2 regions of the Streptomyces sp. Sge12 genome follow, and region 2 is predicted to be linked to the other one. Evidence: riboswitches for the same ligand, from Rfam matches in the RefSeq annotation. Region 2 holds a riboswitch; the other holds the start of a gene.
The links. A riboswitch is a leader RNA that binds a small molecule or an ion and turns the genes downstream of it on or off. The one in region 2 is predicted to bind S-adenosylmethionine.
Positions count from the first base shown of each region.

Region 1: it holds a riboswitch for S-adenosylmethionine, as region 2 does, so the genes downstream of both, B6R96_RS25310 (aminotransferase class V-fold PLP-dependent enzyme) here and thrC (threonine synthase) in region 2, are expected to answer to the same signal.

Region 1 covers NZ_CP020555.1:5,638,903-5,653,703, reverse strand. Annotated here, with positions in the region: gene B6R96_RS25330 (NYN domain-containing protein) at 1-525, opposite strand, end outside; gene B6R96_RS25325 (hypothetical protein) at 566-805, opposite strand; gene B6R96_RS25320 (rhomboid family intramembrane serine protease) at 930-1,664, shown strand; gene B6R96_RS25315 (Lrp/AsnC family transcriptional regulator) at 1,661-1,942, shown strand; gene B6R96_RS25310 (aminotransferase class V-fold PLP-dependent enzyme) at 2,588-3,976, opposite strand; SAM riboswitch class IV at 4,172-4,288, opposite strand; gene trpD (anthranilate phosphoribosyltransferase) at 4,379-5,443, opposite strand; gene qcrB (cytochrome bc1 complex cytochrome b subunit) at 5,631-7,271, opposite strand; gene qcrA (cytochrome bc1 complex Rieske iron-sulfur subunit) at 7,268-8,326, opposite strand; gene qcrC (cytochrome bc1 complex diheme cytochrome c subunit) at 8,323-9,132, opposite strand; gene ctaE (aa3-type cytochrome oxidase subunit III) at 9,209-9,829, opposite strand; gene B6R96_RS25280 (hypothetical protein) at 10,032-10,433, shown strand; gene B6R96_RS25275 (L,D-transpeptidase) at 10,555-11,802, opposite strand; gene B6R96_RS25270 (cytochrome c oxidase subunit 4) at 11,926-12,324, opposite strand; gene ctaD (aa3-type cytochrome oxidase subunit I) at 12,321-14,051, opposite strand; gene ctaC (aa3-type cytochrome oxidase subunit II) at 14,048-14,801, opposite strand, start outside.
Region 2 covers NZ_CP020555.1:4,404,100-4,418,900, reverse strand. Annotated here, with positions in the region: gene B6R96_RS19825 (PTS transporter subunit EIIC) at 1-405, shown strand, start outside; gene B6R96_RS19820 (alpha/beta hydrolase) at 481-1,740, opposite strand; gene B6R96_RS19815 (hypothetical protein) at 2,015-2,398, shown strand; gene B6R96_RS19810 (amidase) at 2,415-2,942, opposite strand; gene B6R96_RS19805 (hypothetical protein) at 2,939-3,160, opposite strand; gene B6R96_RS19800 (helix-turn-helix domain-containing protein) at 3,277-4,113, shown strand; gene B6R96_RS19795 (DUF397 domain-containing protein) at 4,097-4,363, shown strand; gene B6R96_RS19790 (S8 family peptidase) at 4,347-5,528, opposite strand; gene B6R96_RS19785 (S8 family peptidase) at 5,811-7,022, opposite strand; gene B6R96_RS19780 (protease inhibitor I9 family protein) at 7,391-7,729, shown strand; gene B6R96_RS19775 (phosphoribosylanthranilate isomerase) at 7,922-8,527, opposite strand; gene B6R96_RS38535 (hypothetical protein) at 8,586-8,711, shown strand; gene groL (chaperonin GroEL) at 8,809-10,431, opposite strand; gene B6R96_RS19765 (cold-shock protein) at 10,759-10,965, opposite strand; gene B6R96_RS19760 (MoaD/ThiS family protein) at 11,381-11,659, opposite strand; gene thrC (threonine synthase) at 11,853-13,151, opposite strand; SAM riboswitch class I at 13,145-13,303, opposite strand; gene B6R96_RS19750 (glucosyl-3-phosphoglycerate synthase) at 13,488-14,465, shown strand; gene B6R96_RS19745 (alpha,alpha-trehalose-phosphate synthase (UDP-forming)) at 14,512-14,801, shown strand, end outside.

The DNA.
Region 1 (14,801 bases), 1.2 Mb from region 2:
TACCTGCTCCCCGCCCGAACGCTGCAGTTCCCGTACGTGGGCCAGCTCCTCGCGCAGCCGCTCCAGCTCGCGCCGGGCCTCCTCGCCCACCCGCTCGGCGTCGGCGCGCTGCGCCTCCTCGCCCGCGGCGGCCACCAGCTTGACCCAGCCGGCCGGCCGCAGGACGAAGGCGGCGGCCGCCACGTCCAGCGGATCCGCGGCGGCCGGCGGTGCACCGGCCTCCAGGGCCGCCGCCAGATCGGCCTGCGCCTCACGGAGCTTCTCGGCGACCCTGCTGCGGAACACGGCATCGGTCTCGACCGCCGCGGCCATGGCATTGCCCGCGAACTTGGCGCGCCGGGTCGGGGTGAACCGGGCATACTGCCGCAACTGCGCCGGGAGGTCCGCGACCGTCAGTGCGCCGAAGGCGTCCGAGACGAGCGCGACGACCCGGCGCCGCACGCCTTCCGGCAGCGGGTGGTCGAGCGCCTCGGCGGCGTCGCCGGCCGCATCGGCCGGCTCAGCGCCGCTTGCTGGCTCCACAATCCGTCACCCCTACCGTGATCTTCCTGTGGGTGCGCCTCCGTCAGGAGTCCGCGCCCGGCCTGTCCACGAGCTCGATCTGGTCCACCGCGTTGCACCAGCGACAGCGGACCGACTCGATGGTCTCATTGACCACCTCGCGCTCCTCGACCTTGGGCTCCCCGGCGAGGTCCAGGTGGACGTACTCCACGACCTTCGACGAACGGGTGACGTCGAATCGCGTGAGGTTGCCGCACAGGGTGCAGCGCCACCGGGTGGTGTCGGTCGGCAGGGGAACCGTCATCAGGCCGCTCTCTCCTTCGTAACTGATTCAATTAAAGCCGTCCGCGCCGCCGTATGCGTCGTCCTGCGGACCGCAGCTCGTAACCCTACGGCCTGCCACCGCTTCAGGTGGGTCCCCTTGCGTCATGCTCTGTCACATGATCGTAAGGTGGCGGGCCGTTCGCGAGGCTGCCCGGGGACCGGTGGTCACCCGGGCGCTGATCGCGGGCTGCGCCGTGGTGTTCGTCCTCGGCCCGGCCTCGGGACTCAACCCGGTCTACGGGACCGGGGAGGAGCTGCTCTCCAACGGCGCCGCGTACTTCCGGCGCTGGGGCGTGGTCCCGGACGAGCTGTTCACGGGCACCCCCCGGGCCTGGCTGACCCCGCTGACCGCGCTCTTCGTCCACGGCAGCTGGCTGCACCTGCTCGGCAACATGCTCTTCCTCCACGTCTTCGGCGCAATGGCGGAGGAGCGGATGGGCCGCCCGGCGTTCCTCTCCTTCTACCTCTGCACGGGCTACCTGGCGATGGCGACGTACGCGGCGGCCAACGCGGGGTCCCCGCAGACGCTCGTCGGGGCGTCCGGTGCGATCTCGGCCGTCCTCGGCGCCTTCCTCTTCCTGCTCCCGCGCGCGAGGGTGACGAGCCTGTTCCCGTTCCTCTTCTTCCTGCCGCTGCGGTTCCCGGCGTGGCTCGTGCTGCTGTTCTGGTTCGCCCTCCAATGGGTGGCGGCACAGCGCGCGGGAAGCGGGCCGGGAGTCGCCTATCTGGCCCATCTGGTGGGCTTCTCGCTCGGCTTCCTCTACGCGTGGGCCCGCTATCGGGGTGCGACTAGAGTGAGGCGACCAGCGACGGCCACCGAGGGAGACAGCCAGCCGTGATCACCGCGATCGTGCTCATCAAGACCAGCGTGGACCGGATCCCCGAGATCGCCGAGTCCATCGCCGCCCTCGAGAACGTCAGTGAGGTCTACTCCGTCACGGGCACGTACGACCTCATCGCGCTGGTCCGCGTGGCCCGTCACGAGAACCTGGCGGACATCATTCCCGGCCGCATCAGCAAGATCCCGGGCGTCGAGGCGACGGACACGCACGTGGCGTTCCGCACGTACTCGCAGCACGACCTGGAGGCGGCGTTCGCCATCGGCCTCGACGCGTAGCGCCGCCCTTCGGTGTCCCGGGTGCTGCCGGGTGCCCTGCGGGCGGCTCGGCGGTGTACGGCTCGCGGCGGTGTGCCGGGCGCTGCCCGGACCCGCGGGTTGCCCTGCGGGCGGCTCGGTGGTGTACGGCTCGCGGCGGTGTGCCGGGCGCTGCCCGGACCCGCGGGTTGCCCTGCGGGCGGCTCGGTGGTGTACGGCTCGCGGCGGTGTGCCGGGCGCTGCCCGGACCCGCGCCTCAATCGCCGGCGAGGCTGAATGGTGCGGGCATGCCGGCCTGGGCCGGTGCGTGGGGCCGGGGCGGGGTGTCTCCTCGGCTCGGCGCGCGCGGGCATGTCTCGGCCGTACCCGGTGGTCGCGCCTCGTCCTGCGGGGACACCCCGCCCCGTCCCCACTCCCCTCCGCCGACACCCCCCGAGGCCAGGTCCCGGGCACGGTCGGAGCCTGCCTTGGGGCGGGGACACGCAGGAGGGTCCCCGCAGGACGAGGCGCGACCCCCGCCGTACGGCCATGACGCCGCCGCGCGCGCCGAGCCGAGGAGATCCTCGTGCGGGGCACCGACCCACCCGAGATCCGGCACATCAAGCCTCGCCGGCGTTTGAGGCGCGGGGTCCGGGGCGGAGCCCCGAGCAACGGCGCGGCGGCGCGTCAGACGGCCGGGACGCAGCGGCCCTCTTCCGTGCGGTACTGCCACTTCGCGCCGTCCGCGACGAGTTCCTTCACCGCCCGGACGAACCGCTCCACGTGCTCGTCAGGGGTGCCCGCGCCGAAGCTGACGCGGATGGCGTTGAGGGAGCGCTCGCCCGGGGCGGCCTCCGGGGCTCCGCACTCGCCCTGCGCCTGCGGCTCGCTGCCCAGCAGGGTGCGGACCAGCGGGTGGGCGCAGAACAGCCCGTCGCGCACGCCGATGCCGTATTCCGCGGACAGCGCCGCCGCGAAGTGCGAGCTGTTCCAGCCGTCCACCACGAAGGAGATGACGCCGACCCGCGGGGCGTCGTCACCGAAGAGGGACAGGATCCGGACCGCCGGGACCTCCGCCAGGCCTTCGCGGACCTTCGCGATGAGGTGGCGTTCGCGGGCGACGAGGTGGTCGAAGCCGGCCTCGGTCAGGGCCTTGCAGGCCGAGGCGATGGAGTAGACGCCGATGACGTTCGGGGAGCCGGCTTCGTGGCGGGCGGCGGTGGTGTGCCATTCGACGTCCACGCCGCCGTCCTCGCGCCGGGCCACCTTGCGGGAGGCACCGCCACCGGCCAGGTACGGCTGCGCCTGCTGCAGCCAGTCGGCGCGCCCGGCGAGCACGCCCGAGCCGAAGGGCGCGTAGAGCTTGTGTCCGGAGAAGGCGACCCAGTCGACGTCGAGTTCCTGTACGGAGACGGGGTGGTGCGGGGCCAGTTGGGCGGCGTCCAGCACGATGCGCGCGCCGTGGGCGTGCGCGGCGGCGGCGAGTTCCTTCACCGGCCACAGTTCACCGGTGACGTTGGAGGCGCCGGTGACGCAGACCAGCGCCGGGCCGTGGGGGTCGCGGTCGGCGAGCGCGCGCTCCAGGGTGGCGACGGCCTCGGCGGGGGTGCACGGTGCGTTGAGGTAGGTGACGTGCGCGTCCACCCACGGCAGGAGGGAGGCGTGGTGCTCGGTCTCGAAGACGAACACCTGGCAGTCGGCGGGGAGTACGGCGGCCAGCAGGTTCAGCGAGTCGGTGGTGGAGCGGGTGAAGACGACCTGGTCGGTGGGGCGGCAGTCGAGGAACTCGGCGACCGTGACCCGGCTCTGCTCGAAGAGGTCGGTGGAGAGCTGCGAGAGGTATCCGGCGCCGCGGTGCACGCTGCCGTAGTACGGGGCGTACGCGGCCACGTCGTCCCAGACGCGCTGCAGGGCGGGGGCGCTGGCGGCGTAGTCGAGGGCCGCGTAGGTGACCTCGCCGCCGGTGACGAGGGGGACGGTGACGTCGCGGCCGAGGACGGCGAGCGGCTCGGCACAGGCGGGGTCCACGACGGTGGCGGTGGTGGTGGCGACGGCGGCGTTCAGGGATGCGGACATGGCGGTATCTCCCGGCAGGCAGGGCTGAATGGCTTCGGTGTGCCCGTACGCGGGTACGGGAATGTCCTCGGAAATGACGTGGGGGTGCACGGAAGCGACCCTGGTCCGAGGGTGAAGTGGGGGCGGAGTCGCCCTATCGCATTCGCTTGCTCACGGAAAACGCTCCTCGAGAGACCAGGACCCCTGGTGTCGAGGGATCCGCGCTTGCCGTAGGCCTTGCTGCCTACGACCTGGTCATCACCCGGGGCACCCCGCCACGGAAGGAGGGTTGCCGGACAGCAAGCCGGGGCCTAAACGCTGTCACTCGTGACCTGGTCAGCATCCTGCCACATGATCGTGCGTACGCAAGACCCCGGTCCGCATGGTGGACCGGGGTCGTCGTTTTCGCGCCGTTCGGCCGCGCTAGGCGTTGCTGGCCGTCACCCAGCGCTCGAGGGCGGCCAGGGCCGCGCCCGAGTCGATCGACTCCGCGGCGCGGGCCATGCCGGCGGCGATCTGCTCCTCCAGGGTGCCTTCGGTGGGGTCGAGGGCCACCAGGGCGGCCGCCGAGTTCAGCAGTACGGCGTCACGGACCGGGCCCGTCTCGCCGGCCAGCAGGCGTCGGGCCACGTCCGCGTTGAAGGAGGGGTCCCCTCCGGCCAGGGCGGAGACGTCGACCAGGGAGATGCCGACGTCACGCGGGTCGAAGCGCTGTTCGGTGACCTTGCCGTCGCGGACCCACCAGATCCGCGAGGTCGACGCCGTGGTCAGTTCGTCCAGGCCGTCGTCGCCGCGGAAGACCAGCGCGGAGGAGCCGCGCTCGGCGAGGACGCCCGCGACGATGGGGGCCATGCGGGGGTCGGCCACGCCCGAGGCCTGGGCCCGCACCCGGGCCGGGTTGGTGAGCGGGCCGAGGATGTTGAAGGTGGTGCGGATGCCGAGCTCCTTGCGGGCGGCCGCCACGTGGCGCAGGGCCGGGTGGAACTTCACCGCGAAGCAGAAGGTGATGCCGGCCTCCTCGGCGACCTCGACGACCCGTGCGGTGCTGAGGTCGAGGTTGACGCCGAGCTTCTCCAGGACGTCCGAGGACCCGCTCGACGAGGACGCCGCCCGGTTTCCGTGCTTGACGACCTTGGCTCCGGTGCCGGCCACCACGATCGCGGACATCGTGGAGATGTTCACCGTTTTGGCCCCGTCGCCGCCGGTGCCGACGATGTCCACGGTCCGGCCGGGCACCTCGATCAGGTTGGCGTGCGCGTACATCGCCCGTACGAGGCCGTTGATCTCCTCGACGGTCTCCCCCTTGGCCCGCAGCGCGACGGTGAAGCCGGCGATCTGGGCGTCGGTGGCCTCCCCGCGCATGATCCGGTCCATCGCCCAGGCGGTGTCCTCGGCGCGCAGGTCCCGGCCGGTCAGCAGAGCGTCGAGAACGCCCGGCCAGCCACGGGCCGCCACGCTGTCGCCGCCTGCCGGGGTCGCAACGTTCATGGTCCGCTCCTGCTGTTGGTGGGCCGTCCCCATATTCTCCGCCCACGTCGAATGGGTCGGGGTTCAGCCTATCCAGCCCCGGTTACGGCAAAGAGCCCCGTCCGGACACTGGACGGGGCTCTTGCCGTGGCGACACCAGGACTGACCGAAATCAGTCCCTCATGCGGTCATGCGTTGCGCGCGGGGATCAGTGGTGGCCGTGGCCGGACTGGATCTCCTTGTATTCCTCCACCGTGGGCTTCGGAATCTGGTTGTTCTCGCCGTAGAAGCCCTTGCTGAGCTTCGCGCGGAGCTTCTCGGTGGCCTTCACCTTGCGCTCGACACCGTTCTCGTCGACCGTGGGGCCGATCTCGATCGGCTTGTACTGCTCGTGCGCGGTGAGGGTGTGCAGCTTGCCCTGCGGGAGCGGCTCGTGGACCTCGACGAACTCACCGTGCGGCAGACGCTTGATGATGCCGGTCTCGCGACCGTGCAGCACCTTGTCGTGGTCCCGGCGCTGGAGGCCGAGGCAGATCCGCTTGGTGACGATGAAGGCGAGGACCGGGACGACGAAGAAGCCGATCCGGACGAACCAGGTGATCGAGTTGATCGAGAGGTGGAAGTACTGCGCGAACATGTCGTTTCCACCGCCGATCAGGAGCACGATGTACTCCGCGATCCAGGCGACACCGAAGGCCGTACGGGTCGGGACGTTGCGCGGGCGGTCCAGGATGTGGTGCTCGCGCTTGTCCCCGGTGACCCAGGACTCGATGAAGGGCCAGACGGCGATCGCGCCGAGCACCAGCGGGAAGAGCAGCAGCGGGATGAACACGCCCAGGACGAGCGTGTGGCCCCACAGGTTGATCTCCCAGCCGGGCATGGCCCGGATCAGGCCTTCCGGCATACCCATGTACCAGTCGGGCTGCGCACCGGTGGACACGTGGTCCGGGCGGTACGGGCCGAGCGCCCAGATCGGGTTGATCGAGGCGATCGCCGCGACGGCCGCGATGACACCGAAGACCAGGAAGAAGAAGCCTCCGGCCTTGGCCATGTAGACCGGCAGCAGCGGCATGCCGACGACGTTGTTGTTCGTCTTGCCGGGACCCGCGTACTGGGTGTGCTTGTGGTAGAAGACCAGGATCAGGTGGGCCACGAGCAGGCCCATCATGATGCCGGGCAGCAGCAGGATGTGCACCGAGTAGAACCGTGCGACGAAGTCGCCGCCCGGGAACTCCCCGCCGAACAGGAACATCGACAGGTACGTGCCGACGACCGGGACGGACAGGATGGCGCCCTGCATGAAGCGGACACCGGTACCCGAGAGCAGGTCGTCCGGCAGCGAGTAACCGGTGAAGCCGGTGAACATGCCGAGGACCAGCAGCAGGAAGCCGAAGATCCAGTTGACCTCACGGGGCTTGCGGAAGGCGCCGGTGAAGAAGACGCGCATCATGTGCACGATCATCGCCGCGACGAAGATCAGTGCCGCCCAGTGGTGGATCTGACGGATCAGCAGGCCACCGCGGACGTCGAAGCTGATGTCCAGGGTCGAGGCGAAGGCCTCGGACATCATGACGCCCTGCATCGGCACGTACGAGCCGTGGTACACGACCTCGTTCATGCTCGGGTGGAAGAACAGCGTCAGGTACACACCCGTGAGGATGATGATGATGAAGCTGTAGAGGCAGATCTCACCCAGCATGAAGGACCAGTGGTCCGGGAAGATCTTGCGCATGTTGGCCTTGGCGAGGCTGTAGATGCCCAGGCGGCCGTCCGCCCAGTCCGCTACTCGCTCGCCGGCGGGCGCCTTGCCCGCCTTGCCGGCCGGTGACTTGGTAGAGGCAGTGCTCATCCGCGCTCCCAGAATGCAGGACCGACGGGCTCTTCGAAGTCGCCGAGCGCTTCGAGGAAGCCTTCGTCATTCACGCCGATCCGCAGCTGCGGAAGCGCGTGACCGGCCGGGCCGAAGATGACACGGGCGCCGTCGGAGAGGTCGAAGGTGGACTGGTGGCACGGGCAGAGCACGTGGTGCGTCTGCTGCTCGTACAGGCTGATCGGGCAGCCGACGTGGGTGCAGATCTTGGAGTAGGCCACGATCCCGTCGTGGGACCACTCCAGTTCCTGCTTGTCCTTGATGTCGTCCGGCTGGATGCGGACGATCATCAGGGCGGCCTTGGCGATCTGGACCTGGAAGTCGTGCTGCTCCTCCTCCAGGCCTTCCGGCATGGCGAAGGTCAGCGAACCGACGAGGACGTCCTCGGGACGCAGCGGCTCCATCGTGTTCTGGTTGATGAGCAGCTTGCCCTTGGCCCAGAGGGTCTTGCGCAGCTTCTCCTCGGGCAGGGGGCCCAGGTCGCGCATGATCATCACGGCGGACAGCGGCAGCATGGCCAGCGCGCCCAGCATCGTGTTGCGGATCAGCGGACGCCGGCCGATGCCGGACTCGTTCGCACCGTCCGCGAAGTCCTGCAGGACCTTGGCCTTGACCTCCGGCGGAGCGGCGATCTCGTGGCGCTCGTCGGCGACCTCGACGTCGGACATCAGGGTGCGGGCCCAGTGGACCGCGCCCGCGCCGATGCAGAAGAGAGCCGTGCCCAGGGTCATGCCCAGGGAGAAGTTGAGCGCGCTCACCTTCCCGATGGGGAAGATGTAGACGATCTTGTCGACCGGGAAGATCACGTAGGACGCGATGAAGCCGATCGTGGCCAGCATCGAGAGCGTGAAGAGCATCGCGACGGTGCGCTCGGAGCGCTTCGCCGCCCGCTCGTCGATGTCCTGGATGCGCGGCTTGTGGACCGGCAGGCCCGGGTCCGCGAACGGGTCGTCCGCGACCGCTACGCCACCGTGGTGGGCGTCGCCCTGCTCGCTCGGCAGGTGCTTGTCTTCGGGAATCTCTTGGCTACTCATGACTTCTTGGCCTTAGCGGTGTGGGCCGCGACCCAGACGGCGACAGCGATCAGCGCACCCAGAGCGAAGATCCAGCCGAACAGACCCTCGGAGACGGGGCCGAGGCCACCGAGCTTGAGACCACCGGGGTTGGTCGACTTCTCACCGTTCACGTTCTGGAGGTACGCGATGATGTCCTTCTTCTGCTTCTCCGGCATGGTGCTGTCGGGGAAGGAGGGCATGTTCTGCGGGCCGGTCTGCATGGCCTCGTAGATGTGCTTCGGCGAAACGTCCTCAAGGTTGGGGGCGTACTTGCCGTTCGTCAGCGCGCCGCCCTCACCGGTGAAGTTGTGGCACTGCGCGCAGTTGTTGCGGAACAGCTCACCACCGTTGGCGATGTCGGCACCTGCCGTGTCGTACTGCTTCTCGGTCGGCGTGATCGGACCGGCGCCGAGGGACGCGATGTACGCGGCCAGCTGGTCGATCTGCGCCTGGGTGTAGATGACGGGCTTCTTCGGCACCTGGGCGCCGGGCTGCTGGGCGGGCATGCGGCCCGTGCTCACCTGGAAGTCGACGGCCGCGGAGCCGACGCCGACCAGGCTCGGGCCGTCAGAGGAACCCTGACCGCCGGTTCCGTGGCAGCTTGCGCAACCCACGGCGTAGAGCTTCTTGCCCTCCTCGATGGCGAGGGACTGGGCGGTTTCATCGGCCTGCGCCTTGCCCGCGGGAGCAAAGGCGGCGTACAGCCCCCCAGTGGCCGCCAGCGCGAGGAGTAGAACGACGACCGCCGCCAGCGGATGGCGTCGTCGTGCGGAGAGCTTTTTCACGGATTACCCCGGTGTCAGGATCTTCTGCGTCGGTGTGTCTGGATGGAGTGCCGGGTCTTGCCCGGTGACGTGTTCGCTACTTGATCAGGTAGATCGTGGCGAAGAGGCCGATCCAGACGACATCGACGAAGTGCCAGTAGTAGGACACGACGATGGCCGACGTGGCCTGTTCGTGGGTGAACCTCTTGGCCGCGTACGTCCGGCCGAGGACCAGCAGGAAGGCGATGAGACCGCCCGTCACGTGCAGACCGTGGAACCCGGTGGTCAGGTAGAAGACCGAGCCGTACGGACCGGACGAGAGGCTCATGCCCTCGTGCTTGACCAGCTCGGTGTACTCGAACACCTGGCCGCCAATGAAGATCGCACCCATGACGAACGTGATGATGAACCACGTCCGGAGCTTCTTCACGTCACCGCGCTCGGCGGCGAATACGCCGAGCTGGCAGGTGAGCGAGGAAAGCACCAGGATCGTCGTGTTCGTCGCCGAGAAGGGCAGGTTCAAGGCCGAGGCCTGCTCTGTCCAGTACTCGGGTCCTGTCACGGATCGCAGGGTGAAGTACATCGCGAAGAGGGCCGCGAAGAACATCAGCTCGGAACTCAACCAGATGATGGTTCCGACGCTGACGAGGTTCGGCCGGTTGACCGTCGGGTGCGCGTGCCCGGTATCTACTGTCGTTGCTGTCGCCACGACCGACATTATGTCGGTCGCTTATCCCGCCCTCACCCCGGGGGGTGCCGTTCGGAGTGTCAGGGGCGTGTGCAAGGCCCGAACGGCCCATCAGATGACCTCTGGGGGATGCCCCGTGCTTCCCTCGGCGAACCGATGTTGACAGGGGGACGGGAGGAGTAGCATCCCGCGCAACATCAACGTGATTCACGGGCACACGTGGAGGAACGAAATGCGGGCGACTGCGCGGGTTCTGGTCTACAGCGACGACGCGGGCACCCGGGAGCAGGTGCGGCTGGCGGCAGGACGCAGGCCCGCCGCGGACCTGCCGCCGGTGGAGTTCCTGGAGTGCGCCACGCTGCCGGCGGTGCTGACGGAGCTGGATGCGGGCGGCATCGACGTGTGCGTGCTGGACGGCGAGGCGGTCCCGGCCGGGGGCATGGGCGTGTGCCGGCAGATCAAGGACGAGATCTTCCGGTGTCCGCCGGTGCTGCTGCTGATGGGGCGGCCCCAGGACGCCTGGCTGGCCACGTGGAGCCGCGCCGACGCGGCGGTGACCCTTCCGGTGGACCCGGTGCCGTTCGCGGACGCCCTGGCGGGCCTTCTGAGGACGCGCCTGTCGCTGGACGCCTGAGCCGGCTCCTCCGTACGCCCTGTGGGGCCGTACGCGCCCGGCTGGGGCCCGTTCGGGTGAATGATCCGGTGCATCCTCCCCCCGGACGGCGTCCGGGGGGAGGCGGCTGGTTCCTGACCGCTCAGACGGTGGGCCGCAGGCGGGCCTGGTCGACGGGGCTGCGGCCTTCCTGGGTGCCCTTGAGGAGGGCGCTGCCCTGGCGCCAGTCCTTCCAGTCCATGTTCCAGTCGCCGAAGCCGTTGCCGAAGATGTCCATGTCGTCGCCGATGCTGTTGATCACCTGGACGATGTCGCCCTCGGTGATGTTCTCGTAGAACCAGGCGGCGTTGCCGGTGCTCATGCCGGTGCAGCCGTGGCTGACGTTCTCGTAGCCCTGGGAGCCGACGGACCACGGCGCGGCGTGGACGTATTCACCACTCCAGGTGACGCGGGTGGCGTAGTAGACGGGCAGGTTGTAGTACTCGCTGCCGCCGATGCCAACGGTGTCACCGCGCATCTGTACGAAGTACTGCTTGCCAAGCACCACCTTGATGCCGTTGCGGGTGGAGAAGCCGGGCTTTCCGGTGGTCACCGGAATGGTGTTGATCACTTCTCCGTTGCGCTTGAACGTCAGGTAGTGCGAGGAGGCGTCGGTGGTGACCTCGACCCGGTCCCCGATCTCCAGCTTCAGCGGCTTGGCCACGGCCCCGTGGAGCTCGTCGGTGATCCTGACGCCCTCCAGGTTGCTCCGTACCGAGACGGCGGTGTTGGCGGGCCAGTAGTCCTTGGGCCGGTAGTGGATGTGCTTGTCGTCCACCCAGTGCCAGGCGCCCTCGACGCCGGCCGGGGCGTCGACGACGAGGCCCCGTTCGACGATGGCGCGGGCGGCCTTGTCCTTGACGGGCTCGCTGAGTTCGGCGGTGATGGGCTGTCCGACGCCGTACTTGCCCTCGTCCGGGCCGAACTCGACCTTGAGGATCCCCTTCGACGGGGTGGTGTCGAAGGTGAGCGTGCGCTGCCCGGGAGCGCCCCGCTCGTCCTCGGTGCTCACGGTGACCGTGTAGCGGACGCCTGCGGCCATCGAGGTCGTGCTGTGCCAGCGGTCCCCCTTGGCGCTGAGTTCGCCCGCCAGGCGGCGTCCGTGGGTGTCCACGGCCAGCACGTCGGTGATCCGGCCACCGCCGCTCTTGGCGGTGATTTCGAGGGGCCGGTCGGGGTCCACGGGGCGGCTGCCGGCGCTCTGGTTGAAGGCGACCTGATCGCCCGCGTCGTACGGGCGGGCGGACAGCGGGTTCTTGTCGCCGGACCCGCATGCGGTGGCCCCGGCCCCGAGGGACGCGACCAGCAGGGAGCAGCTGAGTACCGTCCAAAGACGCGGTGAGTGCTTCATGGAGCCAACGCTATGAAGATATGACAATTACGGCGCGCGGTGTGACTGCAAACGAGGGGCCCGGGCTCCTCTGAGAGGTGCCCGGGCCCCGGTAAAGCTCGCGGCGCGGCCGCGGAAGTACTGCTACTGGTTCTGGTTCTCACCGCGGTAGTACTCGTACACCCAGCCCCACAGACCGATGAGGATCAGCGGAGCGGAGAAGTACATGAGCCACCAGCCGAAGACGACGCCCATGAAGGCGAAGGCTCCACCGATCGCCAGCGAGAGCGGCTGCCAGCTGTGCGGGGAGAAGAACCCCAGCTCGCCCGCCTCGTCGGCGACGTCGGCCTCCAGGTTGTCCTGGGCCATCTCGTCCACGCGCTTGGCCGTGAAGGCCAGGTAGTAGCCGATCATGACGCTCAGGCCGAAGGCCAGGAAGAGCGCGGTGGTACCGACGGGCTCCTTCGACCACACGCCGTACACGACGGCCATGATCAGGATGAAGAAGGAGAGCCAGAGGAACATCTTGCCCTGGATCTTCACTTGCCGGCCTCCTTGCCGCCGGTGACGGCCGGGGCCGCGACGCTGTGGTCCTCGAGGTGGTCGAGGGCCGCGATCTCAGGGTGGTGCAGGTCGAACGCCGGGGACTCGGAACGGATCCGCGGCAGGGTGAGGAAGTTGTGCCGCGGCGGCGGGCAGGACGTCGCCCACTCGAGCGAACGGCCGTAGCCCCACGGGTCGTCGACCTCGACCTGCTTGCCGTACTTGGCCGTCTTCCACACGTTGTAGATGAACGGCAGCATCGACAGGCCGAGCACGAAGGAGCTGATCGTCGAGATCGTGTTCAGCGCGGTGAAGCCGTCGGCGGCGAGGTAGTCCGCGTAACGACGCGGCATGCCCTCGGCACCGAGCCAGTGCTGCACCAGGAAGGTGCCGTGGAAGCCGATGAACAGCGTCCAGAACGTGATCTTGCCGAGGCGCTCGTCCAGCATCTTGCCCGTGAACTTCGGCCACCAGAAGTGGAAGCCGGCGAACATCGCGAACACCACGGTGCCGAAGACGACGTAGTGGAAGTGCGCGACGACGAAGTACGAGTCGGAGACGTGGAAGTCCATCGGGGGCGAGGCCAGGATGACGCCGGTCAGACCACCGAAGGTGAAGGTGACCAGGAAGCCGATCGTCCAGAGCATCGGGGTCTCGAAGGACAGCGAGCCCTTCCACATGGTGCCGATCCAGTTGAAGAACTTCACACCGGTCGGTACCGCGATCAGGAAGGTCATGAAGGAGAAGAACGGCAGCAGCACACCACCGGTGACGTACATGTGGTGGGCCCACACGGTCACGGAGAGACCGGCGATCGCGATCGTCGCGGCGATCAGGCCGATGTAGCCGAACATCGGCTTGCGGCTGAAGACCGGGATGATCTCGGAGACGATGCCGAAGAACGGCAGCGCGATGATGTACACCTCTGGGTGCCCGAAGAACCAGAAGAGGTGTTGCCAGAGCAGTGCGCCGCCATTGGCCGCGTCGAACACATGCGAACCGAACTTGCGGTCGGCCTCCAGCGCGAAGAGCGCGGCGGCCAGGACCGGGAAGGCGAGCAGGACCAGCACACCGGTCAGCAGCACGTTCCAGGTGAAGATCGGCATGCGGAACATCGTCATGCCGGGAGCGCGCATGCAGATGATCGTGGTGATGAAGTTGACCGAGCCGAGGATCGTGCCGAAGCCGGAGAAGGCCAGACCCATGATCCACATGTCGGCGCCGATGCCCGGCGAGCGGACCGCGTCCGACAGCGGGGAGTAGGCGAACCAGCCGAAGTCGGCGGCGCCGTTCGGCGTGACGAAGCCGGCCACCGCGATGGTCGAGCCGAAGAGGTACAGCCAGTACGCGAACATGTTCAGCCGCGGGAACGCCACGTCGGGCGCGCCGATCTGCAGCGGCATGATCCAGTTCGCGAAGCCCGCGAAGAGCGGGGTGGCGAACATCAGCAGCATGATCGTGCCATGCATGGTGAACGCCTGGTTGAACTGCTCGTTCGACATGATCTGCGTGCCCGGACGGGCCAGCTCGGCGCGCATGAAGAGCGCCAGCACGCCGCCGATCAGGAAGAACACGAACGATGTGACCAGGTACATCGTGCCGATGGTCTTGTGGTCGGTCGTGGTCATCCACTTCACGACCACGTTGCCCGGCTGCTTGCGCCGTACCGGCAGCTCGTTCTCATACGAGTCGGCGGCGGCACCCTGGGATTCGTTGAGGATGCTCACAGTTTGTTCACTTCCGCATTCCGGGCCGGGTCGGTCTGCTGGATGCCGGCCGGGAGGTAGCCGGTCTGACCCTTCTCCGCGAGGTCCTTCAGGTACGCCCGGTACTCCTCGGGGGAGACGACCTTGACGTTGAAGAGCATCCGGGAGTGGTCAACGCCGCAGAGCTCGGCGCACTTGCCCATGAAGGTGCCGTATTCGGACGGGGTGACCTCGAAGACGTTGGTGTGGCCCGGAATGACGTCCTGCTTGAACAGGAACGGGACCACCCAGAAGGAGTGGATCACGTCGTTCGACGACAGGATGAAACGGACCTTCTCGCCCTTGGGGAGGACCAGGGTCGGACCCGGGTTGCCCGTCTGCGGGTTCCGGTCGCCGGGGACGCCCTTCTCGTAGACGCCTTCGGCGCCGGCCGGGAAGTCCTTGGTGAAGCGGTCCGGGATGGAGGCGAGCTCCTTGGGAACCTCGCCCGCCTTCGGGGTCGCCGCTTCGCCGTCGACGTTCTCGATGTAGTTGAAGCCCCAGCTCCACTGGAAGCCGATCACGTTGATCGTGTGCGGCGGCTTCGGGGTGAGGGCCAGGAGCTTCGACTCGTCACGAGCGGTGAAGTAGAAGAGCACCGAGACGATGATGAGCGGGACCACGGTGTACAGCGCCTCGATGGGCATGTTGTACCGGGTCTGAGCCGGGACCTCGATCTTCGTCCGGCTGCGCCGGTGGAAGATGACGCTCCAGATGATCAGGCCCCACACG
Region 2 (14,801 bases):
TCCGCGCTCCCGGCCGGCTTCCTGGGCATCGGCGAACCGCTGATCTACGGCGTCTCCCTGCCGCTCGGCCGCCCCTTCGTCACCGCCTGCATCGGCGGCGCGGCCGGCGGCGCCTTCGTCGGCCTCTTCCACCAGCTGGGCGTCGCCTTCGGCTCCACCGCCATCGGCCCCTCCGGCTGGGCCCTGTTCCCGCTGCTCGACGGCAGGTCCAGCGCGGGCCTCACCCTCGCGATCTACGCGGGCGGCCTGCTGGTCGGCTATCTGGCGGGCTTCCTCGCCACCTACTTCTTCGGCTTCACCCGCCGGATGCTGGCCGACCTCAACACCGACCCGGACCACACGAACCCCGCCCAGGACACCGCGACCGCCGCCGGAGCGCCCCCGCAGGAACGCGTCCCCGCCTAGGCGGGCCGCCGACCGGAGCGCCGGGGTGGGCGGGGGCGGCCACCGGGCCGGGGCCGCCCCCGCCCACCCCGGTGGTCACTCGGCCACCACGATCTCGTTCACGAGCCACGACCCGAGTTCCTCGGTCATGGTGGTGTGGCCCTCGTTCCGGCCGGCGCACAGGAAGGCGTCGAGCGCGCCGGCGTCCGCGGCGATCGGGCGGTACAGCGCCTGCGGGTCGTTGATGTCGCCGGACGCGACGGCGCTGATGGCGGGGATGAAGCAGGACGTGTTGATGACGTCCGGGTCGACCACGTTGCCGAGAAGGGTCATGAGGAGGGCGGCGAGGCCGAAGCTGCCGGTGTCGCCGACCGGGGACTGCATGGTGAACAGGCCGCCGGGAGCGCCGTCGATGTCGGGCAGCCCGCTGGTGCGCACCAGGGTCGGCTCGTCGCCGGCCTTCTGCAGCCTCGCGACGATCTGGTCGCCCTGGGCCTGGATCTTCAGCCAGGTGTCCTGGAGCGTCTCGCCGTCGCCCCGCACCGCGATCTCGCCGGCCTCGGCGCCGTTCCCGGCACCGGTGTCCACGCCGTTGGCGACACCGATCTTGCGGAGGTTCCGCGGCCACCCCCCGATCTCGTCGAGCTTGCGCAGGAACGCGAGCCGCTCCGGCGCCTGCTCCGGCTCGGCGTCGACCTTGCCGATGTGCCACCGCGCCATCTCCTTCGCCGCGGGGCTGTTGAGCAGCCCGGAGAGCTGGCGCAGCACCGGGCCCAGCGTGGGAACCTCCCCCCACTGGTCCGTCGCGTAGTGGGTGAAGGCCTGGAGGGAGACCGGGAACCACGCGCCGTGGTGAGGGGTGTCGTAGGAGAGGTAGGTGGCGGTCTCGTGGTCCGGGAGGCCCGGGTCCTGCTCCATCCTGGCCAGCGCGTAGCGGGTGATGAGCCCGCCCATGCTGAAGCCGCCCACGGCCAGCTTCGCGCGACCTGCCCGCTCGGCGACGGCCCGGCGGATGCACTCGATCGCGGTCTCGGCGTTGGCCGTGATCGAGGCCGTCCGGTCGTGGTAGCCGAGGATGATCACATCCCGGCCGGCGGCGTGCAGTTCACTGATGAAGCGGTAGTTCCCGTTCTCCTCCAGCCCGTGCCAGAGCTGGTCCAGGTTGCTGGATCCGCCCGAGAAGCCGTCGGAGAGGATCACGGGCCGGATGAGCTGCCGGCGGTTCAGCGGGCTGTAGTACACCCAGGCCGTGCCGCCCTCCAGGGGCCACTCGTCGTGCGCGTCCGGCGCGGGAGGGAAGGAGGAACGGGCCTGCGGGGAGGCAGGCCCCCAGATGTCAACGACGGTGTTGGACATACTCGGTCGACTCCTTGCGTAGTCATGGAACCACCGCACGCAGACGCGGTGACTCGGGGCGGGCCGGGAGCGCCTGAGGACCGGCCGCTCCCTGCCGCCCGGCATCCTCACACCGGGTCATCGGCCGCTCCCCGTGCCTCTGAGCAGGGAAACCATCCCTCCGAGTGATCATCTTCAGCATTCGGTCGAGGCGCGGCACACCAAAATCGTTTCGCCACAAGGGAGTTGTCGAGCTGCCGGAGGGACCCCGAACCCCGGATGCCATGCTGTGCCGATGCTGCTCCCCGCCGACGCCGTCGCCGCCACGACCCGTATCGACGTCGTGCGCATCACCGCCGGCCCCGAGCAGCACGGCGACCCGATGACCGGGCCCGTCGTCGGCTCCTGGGAGGGACCCGCCGTGACGGAGATGCTCGGCGTGATCCGCAGGATGCCCACCGCCGACCTCACCCTGTGCGGGTTCGCCCCCGGCTGGGGCATCCGTGCGTACGCCGACCCGGCCGGACCGCCGCTCTACGAGGCCGCGTTCTGCTACGGCTGCGACATGGCCTGGGTCTGGGGCCCCCGGGTCCCCCCGGCACTGCACCGCCAGACCTTCGACTCCGGATCGCCCTACGCGCACTTCCTGCGCATGCGGATGCGCGCCGCGGGCCCCTGATCCGGCCGCACCGGCCTCAGCGCCCGGGGCTGCCCGCCCCGGCGGCCTCCTTCAGGAACCCGGCCAGATCGTCCACGCCGTAGCCGAGCCTGGGCCCCCGCTCGGCGGCCATCAGCAGCAACTGCCCCACGATCTCGGCACCCCAGCCGTCGGTGCCGTCCTGCGACCACTCCCACAGCCTGTCGATGCCGAGCCCGGTCATCAGCAGGCCGTGCCGGGTACGGATCTCCGCGCACAGCTCCGCGACCGCGTCCAGCAGGCGCCCGCCGGGCCGGTCGCACGTCAGCCCCAGGCATCCGCCGAGGTCCTCCACCGCGCAGCCCTGCGGCGGAGCCGCCTTGAGCCCGTCGTAGCGGGGGTCGTCGAACCCCGGATAGCCCTCCACCGGGCAGTGCACCAGCGTGAACCGCTGCCGCCCGGGCGGCGCGGGCGGACCCCCGGCCGTCGGGCCGCGGGTCCCGCGCGGGGCCAGGGCCGTCTCCAGGCCGCGCAGCTTCCAGCCGAGCTCGAAGGCGAAGTTCGCCGCCTCCACGGCCTCGCTCACGAACCCGCCGCCCGCTCGTGCAGGACGGCGGCCAGCCGGAGCGCGGTGTCCAGGTTGCAGCGGCCCAGGTCCACCAGCGGCAGCCCGTACGTCCCGGCGGCCGAGACCCGTTCCACGTCCAGCGAGGGGAACAGCACCCCGACCCCGGCGAGGGACTCCCGCAGCTGCCGGACGGCCTCCTCGGCCGCCTGCATGCGCTCCTGTGGGGAGAGCACCATGACATGTCACCTTTCTACTCTGAGTATCCAACTTCTTCACACAGAGTGGCGACGCGCTCATTAGCCTTTCAAGTGAGGGCCCCTCAACAACCGCACATGTTGCTCAGGGAGTTGCCATGCCACGAAAGAACCTCGATCCCTCCTCCTCACCCCGCGCCCTCCTGGGCGCGGAACTGCGCGTAGCGCGCGAACGCGCAGGCATGAGCCAGGCCGAACTCGGCGAACGGCTCTTCGTCAGCGGGTCGTTCATCGGCCAGCTCGAAGCGGGCACGCGTCGCATGCACCTGGAGTTCGCCCGCCAGATCGACGAGATCCTCGACACGGGAGGCTTTTTCGTCCGCAACTGCGAGGCGGCGGCCGAGTCGAAGTACCCGGACCACTTCGCGGAGGCAGCCGAAGCAGAGGCTCGGGCGAGGGAAATCCGGGAGTACGCCCCACAGCTGATTCCTGGACTGCTCCAGACAGAGGCTTACGCCCGGGAGGTGTTCCAGGCCGGACATCCGACTGCAACAGAGGAGAGGATCGACGAACTCGTCACGAACCGGCTGGCCCGCGCGGCACTGCTCAACCAGCCAACAACCCCTTTGTTGTGGTGTGTCCTCGACGAGGCGGTGCTGCGCCGCGCGGGGGACAACCCAGCCGTCCGGGTCGAGGCCCTGCGCCACATCGCAAGTCTGATGCGGGCCCGCCGCATCATCGTTCAGGTATTGCCCTTTAGCGCTGGCCTGCATGCGGCCATGGGGGGCGCCATCAAGTTGATGTCGTTTGACGACGCTCCCCCGCTCTCCTACGCCGAAGGCATGGGAACAGGGCTCCTTTTCGACGATCCGGCGACAGTCGCCCATCACACGCTGACCTACGATCTCCTCACGGCCAACGCGCTGTCACCGCGCAAGTCCCTGGCCTTGATCGAGTCCGTGGCGGAGGATTACGAACATGACCAGCACGCCTGAGTACGACCTGACGACGGCCATCTGGCACAAATCCAGCTACAGCGACGCAAGCGGCGGCAACTGCCTGGAGATGGCCACCTGGCGGAAGTCGACGTACAGCGGCGGCGATGGCGGCGACTGCCTCGAAGTGGCCGACGGCCACCCCGACCTCGTCCCCGTCCGGGACTCCAAGCAGCCCGAAGGCCCACACGTGATCTTCCACGCGCAGGCCTGGGCCCGGTTCGTCGGGTCGCTCAGAGACCGTTGGTGAACAGCAGCTTGTCGGGGCCGTTGTCGCTGAGGTTCTGGATGACGCCCGGGGTGGCCTCGTTCTTCAGGGAGTTCGCCACCTCGGTCGGGCTCGCGGTGGGGTGCGCTGCCTTGTAGAGGGCTGCCACCCCGGCGACGTGCGGCGCCGCCATGGAGGTGCCGTTCAGCGACACGCTGCCGCCGCCGTTCCGCGCGGAGATGATGTCCTGGCCGGGGGCGTAGAGGTCCAGGACCTCGCCCCAGTTGGAGAAGTCGGTCTCCTGGTCGTAGCGGTTGGTCGCGCCGACCGTCACCGCGTTCGGCGTGGAGGCGGGCGACACCCGGCGGGCGTCGACGTTCTCGTTGCCCGCCGCGACGATCGGCAGCACGCCCCGGTTGAACAGCGCGTTCGTTGCGTCGTTGACCGGCTCGAAGCGGTCACCGCCCAGCGAGGCGTTCAGGACGGCCGGCTGGCGGGCGTTGTTGGCCACCCAGTCCAGGCCCGCGATGATCCCCGACCAGGGGCCCCGACCGTCGCATCCCAGGACCCGGACGCTGACCAGGCTCACCTTGTGCGCCACGCCGAAGGTCTCGCCGCCGACCGTGCCCGCGACGTGCGTGCCGTGGCCGTTGCAGTCCGCGCCGTTGCGGCCGTCGCCGATCGCATCGAAGCCGGGTCGGGCGCGGCCCCCGAACTCGGTGTGCCGGAAGTCGATGCCGCTGTCGAGGATGTACGCCGTCACCCCCTGGCCGTTGGTGTTGGGGCTGAACTCGTTGTCGAGCGGCAGGAACCGCTGGTCGATCCGGTCCAGGCCCCAGGAGTTCGACGGCGCCTTGGTCGCGACGCCGGCCGCGGGCGCCGGCGGGGCGGTCACCAGCGCGTCCTGTGCCACGGACTTCACGCCCGCCGTCTGCCGGGCGGCCTGCAGCTGCTTCTCGGTGAGGGTCGCGGAGAAGCCGTTCAGCGCCGAGCTGTAGGTGAACTTCGCCTTCACCCCGAGCGCCGCCGCGACCTTCGCCGGGGTGGCGGACTTGTCGAGGGTGACGATGTAGCTCTCGGGGATCGGGTTCGCGGCGGTGAGCAGCGGTGCCGGGGTCGGCTCCGGGGCCGCGGAGGAGGCGGTGGCGGCCGCGACAGGGGTGACGGTGACGAGAAGGGCCGTGGCCAGACGGGCGAGCAGACGCATGGAAAGAGCTCCCTGACGTGCTTCGAAGGGGGGCGTGGAGGAGCCGCCCCCGCGACCTGGAGTCCTCCGCGGGTGCGGCCCTCCCGTACATCGGATGCGTCCGGGAGAGAACTTGAGCCGCCCGCCTCCGCCTGGCGGACAGTGCGTTGCTTCTGTCGGGGGCGTGTCGCGGACGCTGCAGAAAGGGTCATTCCGGGCCGCTACCCGGGGTGACGTCCCGAACGGACGACCGCAGGAAGATCACCCGTACGGGCGGCCGGGGGCCGCCCGTACGGGGGCGGGTCAGAGACCGGCGGTGTAGAGCAGCTTGTTCGGACTGGCCGGGCTCAGGTTCTTCAGGACGTCCTTGGTGGTCTCGGACTCCAGGAATTCGGCGATGGCCTCCGGCTCCGCCGTCGGGTTCTTGGCCTTGTAGAGGACCGCGACACCGGTGGCGTGCGGCGCGGCCATCGACGTACCGTCGAGGGCCACGCTGCCGCCGCCGAGCTTCGCGGAGACGATGGCCTGGCCGGGAGCGTAGAGGGTCACGCACTGGCCCCAGTTGGAGAAGTCGGTCTCCTCGTCGTACCGGTTGGAGGCGGCGACGGTGACCACCTTTGCCGCGGAGGCCGGCGAGACGCCGCAGGCGTCTTTCGCGGAGTTGCCCGCCGCGATGACGGGCAGCACGCCCGCGGCGGTGACCGCGTCGGCGGCGTCGTTCACGGCCTTCGACAGCTCGCCGCCCAGCGAGCCGTTGAGCACGGCCGGCTGCTTGGCGTTCTTGGCCACCCAGTCCAGCCCGGCGATGATCCCCGACCACTCGCCCTTGCCGTCGCAGCCGAGGACTCGGACGCTGACCAGGCTGGCCTTCTTCGCGACCCCGTACGTCTTCCCCGCGACCGTACCCGCGACGTGCGTACCGTGGCCCTGGCAGTCGGCGCCGTTGCGGCCGTCGTTGATCGCGTCGAAGCCGAACGTGGCGCGAGTGGCGTCGGGCCCGCCGAACTCGGTGTGGTTGTAGTCGATGCCGGTGTCGAGGATGTAGGCGGTCACCCCGGCGCCGTTGCCCTCGGGGCTGAACTGCCCGTCACCCGTGCCGTTGGCCTTGTCCCAGTCGTCCTGCTGGTCGATCCGGTCCAGGCCCCAGGACGAGGCCGGGGCCCGGGTGCCCGCCACGGTGCTCTGCCTCGGCACCGACTGCACCTTCGCGTCCTCCTCGACGGCCTTCACGCCCAGGCTGTTGCGGACGATCGTCAGCTGGAGCGGGGTCAGCGAGGCGGCGAAGCCGTTCATCGCCGAGGTGTAGACGAACGAGGGCTTCAGACCCAGCTTCTTCGCGGCCTGCGCCGCGTCCACCCCCGTTCCCAGGGTCACGATGTACTTGCCGGGCACCGCGTTGTCGGACTTGAGCAGCGGTGCCGGGGTCGGCTCCGGGGCCGCGGCGGAGGCCGTACCGGCCACGACCGGGGGGACGGTGAGGAGGGCCGCGGCGGCCAGGCGTGCGAGCAGGCGCATGGAAGGAACTCCCTGACGGGGTGGGGAAGGAAGACATGGGTGTGGGCCGCCCAAACGGCACCACGTGCTCCTGCGGGGCGGCCCTCGGCTTCATCGGTGCCACCGCCCGGCCGGTTGAATCACCGGCTTCACCTGGTTGCCCGTCCGGTACGCGCCGACACGCCGTGGCGCGCGCGGCGCGCAGAAAGGGTTATCCCGCTGTGCCGCACCGGGCGCACTCCGGCCCGCGCGGCCGGTGGCCCGCCCGGCAGGATCACCCGTACGGTCCGCCCCCAGATCAGGGGGCGCACGGCCGGTGCGCCGCCCGTACCCCCGCCACACCCGCGGGCTTCGTTGACCCGCCCGGCCGCGCGTGATGGCCTCGGGCCATGCGCATCCGTCTGAGCCGAACCCTGACCGTGGCCGTCGCCGTACTGGCCGCCGTCGCCGCCCTGCCCGTGGCTGCGGCCACCGCCGACGTGCCGGAACCCGTACCGCACACGGCTCCCGCCGACCACGCCACGTACATCGTCACCGTGCGGGAGGAAGTCGACCCGGCCTCCGTGGCCGAGCGGGTCGACGCCACCCCCGTACACGTCTACCGCACCGTCCTGCACGGCTTCTCCGCCCGGCTGAGCCCCGCCCAGGTCAAGGCCCTGCGGGAGATGCAGGACGTCGAGGCCGTCGAGGAGGACGGCCGGGCCATCGGCTTCGGCCCCGGCTTCTGACACCCTGGCTCCCGCCCTCCCGGCCCGGGAGGGCGCCCCGTCAAGCCCCGAATGTCCGCGCCGTGACGCGGGCGCCCGCACGGGGGCGCAATGGAGGTCGGCCCCCTTCCCCGACACCACCGAGGACCGACCTCATGACCCTCGCCAGGACCCGCCGCACGGCCTTCGTGATCGTCACCCTGCTCGCCGGTACTAGAGGGTGGCCCTGGCCGTCTCGATGAAGGCGCGGATCAGCTCCGGCGCCTTCACGCCGCGCTCCCGCTCCACCCCGCTGGACACGTCCACGCCCCAGGCGCCGGTCACCCGGACCGCCTCCCGCACATTGCCCGGGTTCAGGCCGCCGGCCAGCAGCCAGCGCCCCTCGGGCGCGGTGAAGTCCGCCGAGCCCCAGTTCCACGGCTTGCCTGAGCCCGGGTCGGGAGCGTCCAGCAGCAGCAGGTCCTCGCCGTACTCGCCGCAGCGCTCCACGTGCTCGGCGGTGGCCCGCAGCAGGGTCCGGCCGTCGGCGCGCAGCGCCGCGAAGTCCTCGGGGCCCTCCTCGCCGTGCAGCTGCACCCCGCGCACCCCGCTCTCCTCGGCGAACCGGCGCACCTGCGCCACCGACTGCCCCCGGAACACCCCGACGGTGAGCACACCGTCCGGCACCCGCGCGGCGAGCTCCCGCGCGACCGCGGCATCGACCGTACGCGGACTGCCGGGCGCGAAGACGAACCCGACGGCGTCGGCCCCGGCCGCCACGGCCACGTCGACGTCGTGCGCGGTCTTCAAGCCGCAGATCTTGACGAAGAGATCGCTCATGCGCCCAGTCTTCCACCGCACCCCGCATCAACGGCGCCGACCCGTTTCACTCCTTGGTATGCACATCGCACCGGGACCCCTGCCCCTGCTGCGCCGCCTCGCGCACGCCTTGGACGCCGGACTGAACATCGCCCTCGGCGGGGACCACGAAGAGGTCACCTTCATCGCGCACCCCGCCGCCTGAGGCCGCCCCCGGCGAAACGCCCGAGGGCGGCACCCCCGTGGGGGTGCCGCCCTCGTTCGAGAACAGCCGATCAACCAGTGGCCGGAGCCGGGGTCGATCAGAAGTCCATGTCACCGCCCGGCATGCCGCCCGGCGCACCGGCGCCGGCCTTCTCGGGCTTGTCGGCGATGACGGCCTCGGTCGTCAGGAACAGCGCGGCGATCGACGCGGCGTTCTGCAGCGCGGAGCGCGTGACCTTCGCCGGGTCGATGATGCCCTCGGCGATCATGTCGACGTACTCGCCGGTCGCGGCGTTCAGGCCGTGACCGATCGGGAGGTTGCGCACCTTCTCGACGACGACGCCACCCTCGAGACCACCGTTGACGGCGATCTGCTTGAGCGGGGCCTCCAGGGCGAGCTTCACGGCGTTGGCGCCGGTCGCCTCGTCACCCTCGAGCTCCAGCTTCTCGAAGACCGCGGAGGCCTGGAGCAGGGCCACGCCACCACCGGCGACGATGCCCTCCTCGACGGCCGCCTTCGCGTTGCGAACGGCGTCCTCGATGCGGTGCTTGCGCTCCTTGAGCTCGACCTCGGTCGCGGCACCGGCCTTGATGACGGCCACGCCGCCGGCCAGCTTCGCGAGGCGCTCCTGGAGCTTCTCGCGGTCGTAGTCCGAGTCGGAGTTCTCGATCTCGGCGCGGATCTGGTTGACGCGACCCTGGACCTGGTCGCTGTCACCGGCACCGTCGACGATGGTGGTCTCGTCCTTGGTGATGACGACCTTGCGGGCGCGGCCGAGCAGGTCGAGACCGGCGTTCTCCAGCTTGAGGCCGACCTCCTCGGAGATGACCGTGCCGCCCGTGAGGATGGCGATGTCACCGAGCATGGCCTTGCGGCGGTCACCGAAGCCCGGGGCCTTGACGGCGACGGACTTGAAGGTGCCACGGATCTTGTTGACGACGAGGGTGGAGAGCGCCTCGCCCTCGACGTCCTCGGCGATGATCAGCAGCGGCTTGCCGGACTGCATGACCTTCTCCAGGAGCGGCAGCAGGTCCTTGACCGAGCCGATCTTGGAGTTGACGATCAGGATGTACGGGTCGTCCAGGGACGACTCCATGCGCTCCATGTCGGTGGCGAAGTACGCCGAGATGTAGCCCTTGTCGAAGCGCATGCCCTCGGTGAGCTCCAGCTCCAGACCGAAGGTCTGGGACTCCTCGACGGTGATGACGCCTTCCTTGCCGACCTTGTCCATGGCCTCGGCGATGAGCTCGCCGATCTGGGTGTCGGCGGCGGAGATGGAGGCCGTCGAAGCGATCTGCTCCTTGGTCTCGACATCCTTGGCCTGGGCGAGCAGGGCGGCGGAGACGGCCTCGACGGCCTTCTCGATACCACGCTTGAGGGCCATCGGGTTGGCACCGGCGGCCACGTTGCGCAGGCCCTCGCGGACGAGCGCCTGGGCCAGGACGGTGGCCGTGGTCGTACCGTCGCCGGCGACGTCGTCCGTCTTCTTGGCGACTTCCTTGACCAGCTCGGCGCCGATCTTCTCGTACGGGTCCTCGAGCTCGATCTCCTTGGCGATGGAGACACCATCGTTGGTGATCGTGGGGGCGCCCCACTTCTTCTCAAGGACGACGTTGCGACCCTTGGGGCCAAGGGTGACCTTGACGGCGTCGGCGAGCTGGTTCATCCCACGCTCGAGGCCGCGACGGGCCTCCTCGTCGAACGCAATGATCTTGGCCATCTGAAGTGGTCCTCCCGGACAGCGGTGGATTGCTCCCAGGACCGCGCCCGCGCCCGCGACGGACGGCCTGCGTGCCCGGCGGTTCCTTCCCACCGGACCCTGCGGGCCTCACCGACCCGGTCCTCGTTTCAGTAGCACTCTCACGTGGAGAGTGCTAACGCCAATGATTAGCACTCGACCCCCTCGAGTGCAAGCGGCTTGGTGCAAAGCCCCGCCACTACCGGGCATACGCAGGAGGGGCCCCCATCCCGTGTCCAGGATGTGGGCCCCTCATGGTGTTCCAGGTCTTCGATGCACACTGTGCGTCGGCGGTCGATCGCGCCAGGACTAGCCGAGTGCGAGCTTGACCATGTCCGCCTGCGGACCCTTCTGGCCCTGCGAGATCTCGAACTCGACCCGCTGACCCTCTTCAAGGGTGCGGTACCCGTCCATCTGGATGGCGCTGTAGTGGACGAACACATCCGCACCACCGTCGACCGCGATGAAGCCGTAGCCCTTCTCCGCGTTGAACCACTTGACGGTGCCCTGAGCCATGCCTAACTCCCCTATTACTGGCCCTTGCGCAGGAACGCACTTCGCGATCCCGGGTCAGAACTTGCGTCGGAACGCGTCGACCGAGGCTGAATGTATCTGCGCGGATGCTGTCTGCAACAGGTCAATCCGATGAGAATTCTGGACACCGAGAAACATTGAAATAGAGTGAAAATTTGCCATACTCCCGGGCAACTCGGGCCGGGCATATCTCGCCAAAGCCCCATACCGCACTCGCATGTTGGCCCGATGTCGACCCTTGCGCGGCCCGTTCATATGCAGGGGGCAAGAACAGCGGAGGGGACTTCCCCAACCCTACCGTGCCCAATCAAGCAGAATTGCCCCCTCCGCTTCTAGCGGAGGGGGCAATTTCGGTTTGCGCGTGTCACCAGTCAGGTGATCCCGGGGATCCGGGCATTCAGCAACCGCCCGCCACGGCCGGGATGATCGAGACGCCGGCGCCGTCCGGCGTCGCCGCCTGCAGCCCGCCCTCGAAGCGCACGTCGTCGTCGTTCACGTAGACGTTCACGAAACGGCGCAGCTTGCCCTGGTCGTCCAGGACGCGCGCGGCGATCCCCGGGTGGCTCTTCTCCAGGGACTCGATGACCTCGGCGAGGGTCGCGCCCTCGGCGGGGACCTCGGCGGCGCCGCCGGTGTAGGTGCGCAGGATGGTGGGGATGCGGACGTTGACGCTCATGGCGCTACTGCCTTTCCGGTAGGGCGGGGAGAGGGGGTGTCCGGCGGGTCAGGGCCGGGTCCCCGGGTCGTCTGGTGCCGTGCATTGCAAGGCGGAGGAGGGAGTCGACGCGGAGCGTCGGCGACCGACGACAACGCGGCAAGGCGCGGTGCCGGGCGGGCCGGGGACCCGGCCCTGACCCGCCGGACACCCCCTAGGCCAGGCCGGCGGCGCGGAACGCGTCCAGGCTCGGGCGGATGGTGGCGGTCTGCCCGCTGTCCGCGGCCACCGCCTCCAGGGTCTTGAGGCCGTCACCGGTGTTGAGGACGACGGTGGTCAGCGTCGGGTCGAGCTGCCCGTTGTCGATGAGCTTCTTCGTCACGCCGACGGTCACGCCGCCCGCGGTCTCGGCGAAGATGCCCTCGGTCTGCGCGAGGATCTTGATGGCCTCGACGACCTGCTCGTCGTTCACGTCCTCGACGAAACCGCCGGTGCGGCGCGCGATGTCCAGGACGTACGGACCGTCCGCCGGGTTGCCGATCGCGAGGGACTTGGCGATGGTGTTCGGCTTCTGCGGGCGGACCACGTCGTGACCGGCCTTGAACGCGGTCGACACCGGGGAGCAGCCCTCGGCCTGCGCACCGAAGATCTTGTACGGCTTGTCCTCGACCAGGCCCAGCTTGATGAGCTCCTGCAGACCCTTGTCGATCTTCGTCAGCTGGGAGCCGGACGCGATCGGGATCACGATCTGGTCGGGCAGCTGCCAGCCGAGCTGCTCGCAGATCTCGTACGCCAGGGTCTTGGAGCCCTCGCCGTAGTACGGACGGAGGTTGACGTTGACGAAGCCCCAGCCCTCGCCCAGCGGGTCGCCGATGAGCTCGGAGCAGAAGCGGTTGACGTCGTCGTAGTTGCCCTCGATGCCGACCAGGTCGCCGCCGTACACACCGGCCATGACGACCTTGCCCTGCTCCAGGTCGTGCGGGATGAACACGCAGGAGCGGAAGCCGGCCCGGGCGGCCGCGGCGCCGACGGCGCCGGCCAGGTTGCCGGTCGAGGAGCAGGACAGGGTGGTGAAGCCGAAGGCACGGGCGGCCTCGACGGCGATGGCCACGACGCGGTCCTTGAAGGAGTGCGTCGGGTTGCCGGAGTCGTCCTTGACGTACAGCTTGCCGGTGACGCCCAGCTCCTTGGCCAGGTTGGCCGCGTCCACGAGCTTGGTGAAGCCGGGGTTCAGGCTGGGCTTGGCGGCCACGTCCGCGGGGACGGGCAGCAGCGGCGCGTAGCGCCAGATGTTGTTGGGGCCGGCCTCGATCGCGGCGCGCAGGGTCTCGGGGTCACCGGTCGGGAGGTCGTAGGCGACTTCCAGCGGTCCGAAGCACTCGGCGCACGCGAAGATGGGGCCGAGCTCGAAACGGGTACCGCACTCGCGACAGGAAAGGCCGGTGGCAGGTCCGAGATCAACAGAGGTGGCGACAGTCTGTGCAGCCATGATGGCGAGGCCCTTTCTCCTCATCTTCCCCATGGCGCACTTCGCCATGAGACGGAATTGGCACCTTCCCTAGCCGGGGACCTCGCTGACGTCGCTGATGTGCGCGATCGCGAGAACCGACTGGAGGGTTGCCGGGGCTTCAACGGGCCGTGTCCCTCTGCCCCTCTGGATGAGCGGTATGGCACCGGGCGACGCGCTCTTCGGCGCGCCCGGGCGTTTGTCACGAGGACCCCCGGCATGCGGTGGCCCTTCGCGTTGTTCAAGACTGTAACCGAAGGGCCGGGCGGTTGAGACAGGCGTCCGAACCTCGAGATGGATCACATACCGGCGGATATCGCCGACACGCAGGGAGTGCTGAGGGTGCTGGAAGAGGTGGAGCGATGGCTGGCCGACCGCTCCTGGTCCGCCGCCGACCGACCGCTCGACCAGCTGCTCGACCGGAAACGGGCGGCCGGGACCACGGTCAGCGTGGTGCTGCCCGCGCTGGACGAGGAGGCGACGGTCGGCGCGATCGTCGAAGTGATCCGGCGTGAGCTGATCGAGGGACTGCCCGTCCCCCTGGTCGACGAACTGGTCGTCCTCGACTCGGGCTCCAGCGACCGCACCGCCGAGGTCGCGGCGAAGGCCGGGGCCCGGGTGGTGCACCGCGACGAGGTGCTGCCCCGCATCCCGGCGCTGCCCGGCAAGGGCGAGGTGCTGTGGCGCTCGCTGCTGGCCACCGACGGGGACATCGTCTGCTTCGTCGACGCCGACCTGCGGGACTTCTCCGCCACCTTCGTCTCCGGGATCGTGGGCCCGCTGCTCACCGATCCGGACGTGCAGTTCGTCAAGGCGATGTACGACCGGCCGCTGGGCCCGGAATTCGACGGGCTCGCCCCCGGCAGGACCCCCGGCCAGGGCGGCCGCGTCACCGAGCTGGTCGCCCGCCCGCTCCTGAACCTGCACTGGCCGCAGCTGGCCGGCTTCGTCCAGCCGCTGGGCGGCGAGTACGCCGTACGCCGCTGCCTGCTGGAACGGCTGCCGTTCCCCGTCGGGTACGGCGTCGAGCTGGGCCTGCTGGTCGACGCGCTGCACACGGTCGGGCTGGACGCGCTGGCCCAGGTGGACGTGGGCGTACGGATCCACCGCCATCAGGACGGGCAGGCGCTGGGCCGGATGGCCGCGGCGATCTACCGCACCGCCCAGGTACGGCTCTCGCGCGGACACCTCGTACGGCCGGAGCTGACGCAGTTCGAGCGCGGACCGGAGGGCTTCGTACCGCGGACGTACCCGGTGGACACCGAGGAGCGGCCGCCGATGGCGGGCATCAAGGAGTACGCGCTGCGTCGCGTGGCGTGAGCGATCGTACGGTTTGAGGGGGCGCGGGCCGGGCTAGGTTGGCCGCATGGCTTCCCAGGTACTCGTTGCAGCGAACCGCGGCCCCCTCTCCTACGCCCTCGCCGAGGACGGGACGCTCAGCGCCCGGCGCGGCGGGGGCGGTCTCGTCTCCGGACTCTCCACCGCTCTCGCCGAGCAACCGGACGCGCTGTGGATCTGCGCGGCACTCTCGGACGCGGACCGCGAGGCGGTCCGGCGGGGCGTCGCCGAACCGGGCGTCCGCATGCTGGATATCGATCCCACCATGTACGACGACGCGTACAACGGCATCGCCAACTCTGTGCTGTGGTTCACCCA